2 regions of the Cellulomonas fulva genome follow, and region 1 is predicted to be linked to the other one. Evidence: predicted binding sites of a transcription regulator. Region 1 holds the regulator's gene; the other holds the start of a gene.
The links. Region 1 encodes LexA, which represses DNA repair genes until DNA is damaged. Its sites were predicted from a motif close to TCGAACANNTGTTCGA; they were not measured.

Region 1 (4,214 bases):
GGAGCGCTTCACCACCGACAGGCTCGTGGTCTCGACCGTCGTGAACCGTCGGTTGCACGCGGGGCACTGCCGACGGCGTCGGATCGAGGAGCCGTCGTCGGACGTGCGCGAGTCGACCACCCGCGAGTCCGGATGGCGGCAGAACGGGCAGTGCACCGGGGACCTCCGTGTCGTCGGCGCGGCGGATGCGCCCAGGTGACGCTAGGCCACGGCCCATCGCGCCGCAAGCGACGCCTCCGGCAGTCGCGCGAGGGGCGGCCGCCGTGTCCGGCGACCGCCCCTCCGGGACGCCCGTCCCGGGACGCGGGCCGACTCGCCTCGGCGCCGCGGTGCTGCGGGTGCGTGCGGGACGAGGTCCCGCACCGCGCGCGGCAAAAAGCCGCTCAGCGCCTCCCGCGCCTCACCGTTCGAGCCCCCCAGCTCCCGAGTGAGGTAAGGCTAACCTAGGGGGCTTGCTCGCGCGGCGCAAGTGCCGGTCACCGACCTCGTGCGTCAGCCGCGCGGGACCACGAGCTCCTGGCCCGCCATCACCTGCGAGCCCGAGAGCCCGTTGACGCGCACGAGCTCGCGAACCTGCTCGGCCACCGACTCGCCGGCCGCCCGCGAGGACTCGGCGATCCCCCACAGCGTCTCGCCGGACTGCACCACGTACCGGTCGACGTTCGGCGCGGCGTCGTCAGCCGCACTCGCCCGGGCCCCCGCGAAGAACGCGGCGGCGACCGCGACGAGTGCCAGCACGACGAGCAGGGCTCGGCCGCGGGCCGTGAGCCGGAGCTCGCCGCCGGCCGGCACCTGCGCACGCGCCTGCGCCCCGCGCGTCTGCGCCTGGCGCGCCCGCTCCGGCCGAGAGCCGTGCGCCGCCGTGCCTCGTCCGATCGCCGGGCCGATCACCATCGCGCTCATCTCGCCGATCCCTTCCTCGTCGCATCCGCGTCGCCCGCCGTTCCGGCGGGGCTTCGAACGCCTGTCCGTCATACGTCTGTTCGACGTACGTCTGTACGATGTCTACCAGAGGCCTCCGACACGCGTCCACAGATCTCGAACAGATGTTTGAGTTCCGTGCTCGGCCTGCGTAGGCTCGCTGACGAGGAACAGCGCACCACCGACCACTGACACGCACGCCGCGAGCACCTGGCACGTCACGGCTCGTTCAGCGGTCGTCGCAGGTCAGCGGCCGGGACGCGGCCGGAGCGGCCGGGCTTGGCCCGGCCCCGCCGGTCCAGCACACCGCGCGGGCCGGCAGGGACGGTGGCAGCGGTGGCGAGGACGGCACGGGCAGGCAACGGGCAGCGGACGGACAGGACGGGGTGGGGGACGACGTGGCAGACGACACGCAGGCGACGATCGACGAGGCGCGGGACGCGGGAGCGACCGTGCACGAGCTCGAGACGCCGGCCGGCGCGGACGGCCTGACGGCCCGTCAGCGGCTGGTGCTCCAGACCATCCGGACGTCGGTCGAGTCGCGCGGCTACCCCCCGAGCATGCGGGAGATCGGCGAGGCCGTCGGGCTCACGAGCCCGTCCAGCGTCAAGCACCAGCTGACCGCGCTCGAGCGCAAGGGCTACCTCCGCCGCGACCCGAAGCGCCCGCGCGCCATCGAGGTCGTGCAGGCGGACGACGCGCGCACGGTCGGCACGTGGGACGGCGTGCCGTCGGAGGTCGACCTCGGCGAGGGCGCGGGGCGGGAGCAGCTGCAGGCGCCGTCCTACGTCCCCGTGGTCGGTCGCATCGCCGCGGGCGGCCCGATCCTCGCGGACCAGGTGGTCGAGGACGTGTTCCCGTTGCCCCGGCAGCTGGTCGGCGACGGCGAGCTGTTCCTGCTGAAGGTGAGCGGCGACTCGATGATCGAGGCGGCGATCTGCGACGGCGACTGGGTCGTCGTCCGACGCCAGCCCGTGGCGGAGAACGGGGAGATCGTCGCCGCCATGCTCGACGGCGAGGCCACGGTGAAGACGCTGCGGCGCGCCGACGGGCACGTGTGGCTCCTGCCGCACAACGCCGCCTACGCGCCGATCCCCGGTGACGACGCGACCGTGCTCGGCCGCGTCGTCAGCGTCCTGCGGAGCCTCTGAGCCGTGCCCGGTCGGCGCCCCGACCCGCCGCCCGGCCTCGGCGCGCGCCTGCGTCGGGCGCTGGGCCCGGCAGTGCCGCCGCCTGCGGACGACGCGGCGGGGCCGGTGACGTCACCGCCCAGCCGGCCGTCTCGCGACGCGCCGACGTCCGAGGTGCGTCCGGGAGCCTCGTCCGCGGACGTCGAGGACGCGGACGACGACGAGGCCGCGCCGCCACGCCGGAGCGGCGGTCAGTAGCCGAACTGCCGGGCGACGTCACGCACGGCGGCCGCGGAGGCGCGCAGGCCCGAGAGCTCGTCCACCGACATCGGCACGGGCAGCCGGTCGAGCACGCCCGCGGCGCCCACGATCGACGGGACCGAGAGGCAGACGTCGTCGATGCCGTAGTAGCCGTCGAGGAGCGAGGACACCGGCAGGACCCGCCGCTCGTCCTTCAGCACGGCCTCGATGATCCGCGAGCCCGCCAGCGCCACCGCGTAGTTCGTCGCGCCCTTCCCCTCGATGATCCGGTACGCCGACTCGACGACCTCGCGCGCGATCTCGTCGCGCACGGTGGCGGTCAGAGGGCCGGTGCCACCGCGGCCCTCCCAGTCGAGCAGCGGGATCGCGCCGATCGACGCGGAGCTCCACAGCGGCAGCTCGGAGTCGCCGTGCTCCCCGGCGATGTAGGCGTGCACGTTCTGGACCGCGACGCCCGTGTGCTGCGCGAGCAGGTAGCGCAGGCGCGAGCTGTCCAGCACGGTCCCGGAACCGAACAGCTGGGACGGCGGCAGCCCGGAGATCTTCAGCGCGGCGTAGGTCACGACGTCGACGGGGTTGGTGACCATGACGAACACGGCGTCCGGGGCCACCTCCACGACCGACGGCAGCACCTTGCGCACCAGGCCGATCGTCGCCTCGGCGAGGTCGATCCGCGTCTGGCCGGGCTTCTGCTTGGCGCCCGCGGTGAACATCACGACGTCGGCACCGGCGCAGACCGCGATGTCGTCGGAGCCCACCACCTCGGCCATCGACATGAACTGGATCCCGTGACCCAGGTCGAGCGCCTCGGCCTCCACCTTGGCCGTGTTGATGTCGTAGAGCGCCACGGTCCGCGCGGCGCCGCGCATCAGCGCCGCGTACGCCATGGTCGACCCCACGGCCCCGGCGCCGACGATCGCGAGCTTGGACCTGCGCCGCAGGTGCGGGCGGGCCGTCAGAGCCATGTCGTCGTCGTCCCGGGGCGTCAGCCCGGTCGTCGGGTCGGTCATCAGGCCTCCACGGTCGGGCTGCAGCGTGCCTGGTCAGGCTAGCGGTTCAGGCGTCGCGCAACCGCGTGAGCGCGGCGAGCGCGACGTCGCGGTCGGTGGTGCGCCAGAACGGTGGCATCGAGCGCGCCAGGTACTCGCCGTACCGAGCCGTCGCCAGGCGCGGGTCGAGCACCGCGACGACGCCGCGGTCCTGGGGCCCACGGACCAGTCGCCCCGCGCCCTGCGCGAGCAGCAGCGCGGCATGGGTCGCGGAGACCGCCATGAAACCGTTGCCGCCCGCACGTGCGACGACGTCGGAGCGCGCGGACCGCACGGGGTCGTCGGGGCGCGGGAACGGGATCCGGTCGATGAGGACCAGCCGGCACGAGCGCCCCGGCACGTCGACGCCCTGCCACAGCGCGAGCGTCCCGAACAGGCACGTCGCGTCGTCGGCCGCGAACTGCGCGACGAGCGTCGGGAGCTGGTCGTCGCCCTGGAGCAGGACCGGCACGTCGAGCCGCTCGCGCATCGCCTCCGCGGCCGCCGCGGCGGCCCGGCGCGACGAGAACAGGCCGAGCGTCGCTCCCCCGCTGGCCCGCACGAGCGCCTCGATCTCGTCGAGCTGGGCGTCGGTGGCGGGCTCGCGCCCGGGCGGCGGCAGCCGACGGGCGACGTAGCAGATGCCCTGCCGCGGGTAGTCGAACGGGCTGCCGACGTCGAGCCCGCGCCAGCGCAGCGGCCCCTCCGGCGTCTCCGGGGCGGGATCCGCGCCCGGCACCGTCGTCGGTCCGACCGGCTCGGCGTCGGGCCGAAGCTCGAGGCCCACCGAGCGCGCGGTCGGCTCGAACGAGCCGCCGAGAGCGAGGGTCGCCGAGGTGAGGACCGCCGTGCGGTTCGCGAGCAGCTGGGTCCG
Region 2 (4,214 bases), on a different contig from region 1:
CAAGGCGACGACGGTGGCGGCGTGCGACCTCGTCGTGCGCATCCCGATGGCGGGCGGGGTCGACTCGCTCAACGTCGCCGCCGCCGCGGCGGTCGCGTTCTGGGCGACGCGGGCCTGACGGGCGCGTCCGCGCCAGGCCGGCGGCGTGTGCCGGCGGCATGTGCCGGCGGCTGGTCGGCGTTAGTCCCAGAACTGCGGCAGGTCGTCGTCGAGGGCGCGGCTGGCGGCGAGGAACGTGGTGACGAGGTCGCACGGGGCGTCGGCGCGGTCGAGCGGGCGGACGTCGGTGTCCGGGGTGGCGAGGAGCGTGTCCATGCCCTGATCGTCGGCGGGGACGGGTGCCGGATGACGGGACGTCCGTCCCGATTCGGGCGGTGGGCGGAGCCGGTTCCGCACCGGTCCCGGCCGCACGTCAAGCGTCCGTCATGGATGCCCCATCGCACGGTCCGTGTCGGTCGGGATCAGGTCAAGCACCGGTCGCGAGGCCGTCGACCACCTCGGCGCCGGGCAGGCGGGCCAGCAGCGCACCCGGCAGGGCGATCTTCGAGCGACGCAGCCCGCTGCCGATGACGACCAGGTCGCCGGCCTCGTCGGGCACCGTGACGCGTGCGTCCACCAGGACGCGGTAGCCCTCCGGCAGCCCGACGGGCGTGATGCCGCCGTACTCCATGCCGGACTCGGCCGTCGCACGGTCCATCGGGAGGAACGAGGCCTTGCGCACGTCCAGCAGGCGCTTGACGGTGTTGTTGACGTCGGCGCGCGTCGTCGCCCGGACCACCGCGGCGGCCACCCGCTCGGCACCGTCCCGGCGGCCCGCGACCAGGACGCAGTTCGCCGACGCCGACGGCGGCAGCGCGTACGCCTCCGTGAGCGCGGCGGTGTCGGCCAGGTCCGGGTCGATGCTCGCGACGAGCACGCTCGTCGCGACCGGCTCGTCGTGCTCCGCCCACGCGGTCAGCGCGCGTGCGGTGCTCGGTGCCACCAGGTCGAGGTGCGCGAGCGCGGGCTCCCAGGTCAGCGTCCCCAAGATCATCCCGGCACCCTACCGACCGGCCCCACGGCGCCCTTCCACCACCGCGACCACGTCATCTCTCCGGCTCTCCGGCTCCGGAGCCGGAGAGATGACGTGGTCGTCGGGGGAGTCAGGGAAGTCGGAGGGCGGGTCAGCGCTGGAAGGTGCCGACCAGGATGCCGCGGGCGAGGGTGTGGAAGACGAGGGCGGCGCTCGTCGCCCCGGGCGGGGAGGCGGGGGTCAGGCCGAGGTCGGCGGTGTCCAGCGCGTGCACCACCAGGAAGTAGCGGTGGACCTGGTCGCCGGGCGGGGGAGCGCAGCCGATGTAGCCGGTCTCGCCGTCGTCGTTGCGGAGCTGGGACGCGCCCGCCGGCAGGCCGGACCCGTCGGGTGCGCCGGCGCCGGTGGTGAGCGACGTGACGTCCGCGCCCAGGCCCAGGACGGTCCAGTGGAACCAGCCGGCGACCCCGGGTGCGTCGGGGTCGAAGACGCTCACGGCGAAGCCGGCGGTCTCCGGCGGGAAGCCGGACCAGGAGACCTGCGGCGAGACGTTCCGGCCGGCCTCGGTGTTGGTGTGCACGACGGGCACGGGCTCGCCGTGGGTCCAGTCGGTGCTGGTGACCTCGAACGACGGGACCGCCGGGAGCAGGCTGTAGGGGTCGGGTGCGACGGGACGGGTGAGCGAGACCACGGGGTCCTCCGGTGCGTCGGACGGGTACGGGCGATCAGTCGGTGTGAGCAGGACGGGTGAGCGTGCGTGCCGCCGCTGTCGGTGGCACCTGCCATGGTCACCGAGGTGCCGCGTGGTCGCACCTGCGCGGGTTGACACCCGGACGCGGGGAGCGTGTACTAGAGGTGTCGAACAGACGTTCGAACAGGGCGGTTCTGGCTTGCATCCTTGCAGGTCAGCGACGTCTGTGCAGGTGGCCCGCGGGGCCGAGTCGTCCATAGGGGCAGTCATGACGGTCGACGTGCTGACGCGCGAGGAGCGGGTCGCGCGCGCCCGGCTCGCGCTCGCGCACGCCGAGCGGCGCACCGGCGCCCGCAGCGTCCGCATGACCGAGCGCACCGGTGATCCTGTCGGCACGCTCGAGGGGACGACGAGGACGTCGGGGCCGCCCGAGCAGCGCGCCCGTGCCGCCGAGCGACCCGCCGTGACCGTCGGTCCTGCTGGGCTTGCCGCTGTGCTGCTGACCACGTCGCCGCCGACCTCGCCGTCCACCACCTTCACCAGCGCGCCGTCCACCTCCCTGACCAGCGCGCCGACCACCTCGCTGACGACCTCGCTGACGACGTCGCTGCTCACCACCGAGCGCCCGCCCCTGCCCGTGCCGCCGCAGCTCGGCGAGCTGCTGCCGGACGGCCTGCGTCGCGGTGCCACCACGGCCGTCGTCGGGTCCACGTCACTCACGCTCGCGCTCCTGGCGGCGGCGAGCTCGGCGGGCGCCTGGGCCGCGGTGGTCGGGCAGCCGTCGCTGGGGCTGCTCGCGGCGGCCGAGGCGGGCGTCGTGCTCGAGCGGCTGGCGGTGGTTCCCCGGCCCGGTGCGGACGCCGCGGTCGTGCTCGGGGCGCTGCTCGACGGGATGGACGTCGTCCTCGTCGGACCCGAGGTCCGGCTGACCGACGCGGACCGGCGCCGGCTGTCCGCCCGGGCCCGGGAGCGGGGTTCGGTGCTCCTGGCGTCGGTGCCGTGGCCGGGTGCCGGTGTGGTCCTCGCCGTCGAGCAGGCGTGGGGGCACGGCGGCTGGGCCGGTCTCGGGGACGGCGAGGGGCGGCTGCGCGCGCAGCGGGTGCGGGTCGCGCGGACGGGTCGCAGCGGCGCCGCGGTCCCGAGGTCGGTGGAGCTCACGCTGCCGCTGGCGGCAGCGGGGTCCGGTACGGCCGGGGTGGTGCCCACGGCGTCGAGCACGGGCACCGCAGCGGCTGACCGGCATCCTGGTCACCTCGACCAGCGTCCTGGCCGCCCTGCCGACCAGCCCGACCTCCGGCTCGTCGGATGAGCACGCGCACCACCGTCCTGTGGGTCCCGGACTGGCCCGTGGTCGCCGCTGCCGCGGCGCTCGAGGTCCCCGCGCACCTGCCCGCGGCGGTGCTCGTCGGGCAGCACGTGGCGGCCGTCAACGCGCTCGCGCGGCTCGAGGGCGTGCGCCGCGGCATGCGCCGACGCCAGGCGCAGGGCTGCTGCCCGGAGCTCGTGCTGCTGCCGGGGGACGACGCCCGCGACGCCCGGGCGTTCGAGCCCGTCGCGGTCGCCGCCGAGACGGTGGTGGCCGGCCTCGAGGTGGTCCGGCCCGGGCTGCTCCTGCTGCCCGCGGGCGGAGCGAGCCGCTACCACGGGTCGGAGGACGCGCTGGCGGAGCGCCTGGTCGAGGCCGTGGCGCTGGGGACGGGTCACGAGTGCGCGGTCGGGACGGCGGACGGGCTGCTGGCCGCGGTGGTCGCCGCACGCACGGGTGCCCCCGTGCCGCCGGGCGGCTCCGCGGCGTTCCTCGCGGGACGCCCGATGACCGAGCTGTCCTTCGCCGCGGTGACCGACGAGACCGCGCGCCAGGTCGACGAGCTGGTCAGCCTGCTGCACCGGCTGGGGCTGCGCGTGCTGGGGCAGCTGGCCGCTCTGCCCGCGACGGACGTGCACGCGCGGTTCGGCCGGCTGGGCGGCTGGGCGCACCTGCTGGCACGCGGCGAGGACGAGCGCCCGCCCGCTCGTCGTCGCCCGGAAGCCGACCTCGAGGTGAGCGCCGAGCTCGATCCGCCGGTCGACCGCGTCGACACCGCGACGTTCGCCGGACGCCGGCTGGCCGAGGACCTGCACGCCATGCTCGTGGAGCACGGGCTGACGTGCGGGCGTCTCGAGATCGCGGCACGCACCGACGAGGGGGTGGACCTGGTCCGCGCGTGGCGGACCGACCTGGGCGGGTGGGGCGGCCTGTCGCCCGCCCGCATCACCGACCGGATCCGCTGGCAGCTCGAGGGCTGGCTCACCGCCACGGCCGTGACCACGGCCCGGGCGCGGCGGCTGGACTCGCGCACCGGTCGCCGTGCGGCGTCGTCGGGCCGAGCGCCGGACGGCTCGTCGCGGGGCATGGGCTCCGCCGGCTCGTCGGACCCGGTCCTCGACGACCACCTCGAGCTCCCGCCCGACGAGGACGACCGGCCGGTCACGCTGGTCCGGCTCGCGGTCACGGCGCTCGACGTCGCGCCT

Region 2: a site for LexA is predicted at 1,871-1,886, ahead of imuA' (DnaE2-dependent mutagenesis accessory factor ImuA'). Genes of this name have one in related genera too.

Annotation. Positions count from the first base shown of each region.
Region 1 covers NZ_JAHBOH010000002.1:577,354-581,567, reverse strand. The annotation lists gene nrdR (transcriptional regulator NrdR) at 1-156, opposite strand, end outside; gene KIN34_RS16130 (LysM peptidoglycan-binding domain-containing protein) at 493-903, opposite strand; gene lexA (transcriptional repressor LexA) at 1,344-2,072, shown strand; gene KIN34_RS16120 (L-lactate dehydrogenase) at 2,303-3,277, opposite strand; gene KIN34_RS16115 (ATP-dependent DNA helicase) at 3,369-4,214, opposite strand, start outside.
Region 2 covers NZ_JAHBOH010000001.1:3,002,313-3,006,526, reverse strand. The annotation lists gene KIN34_RS13375 (TrmH family RNA methyltransferase) at 1-118, shown strand, start outside; gene KIN34_RS17185 (hypothetical protein) at 181-315, opposite strand; gene KIN34_RS13370 (YbaK/EbsC family protein) at 467-1,033, opposite strand; gene KIN34_RS13365 (YbhB/YbcL family Raf kinase inhibitor-like protein) at 1,164-1,703, opposite strand; gene imuA' (DnaE2-dependent mutagenesis accessory factor ImuA') at 1,972-3,012, shown strand; gene KIN34_RS13355 (DNA polymerase Y family protein) at 3,009-4,214, shown strand, end outside.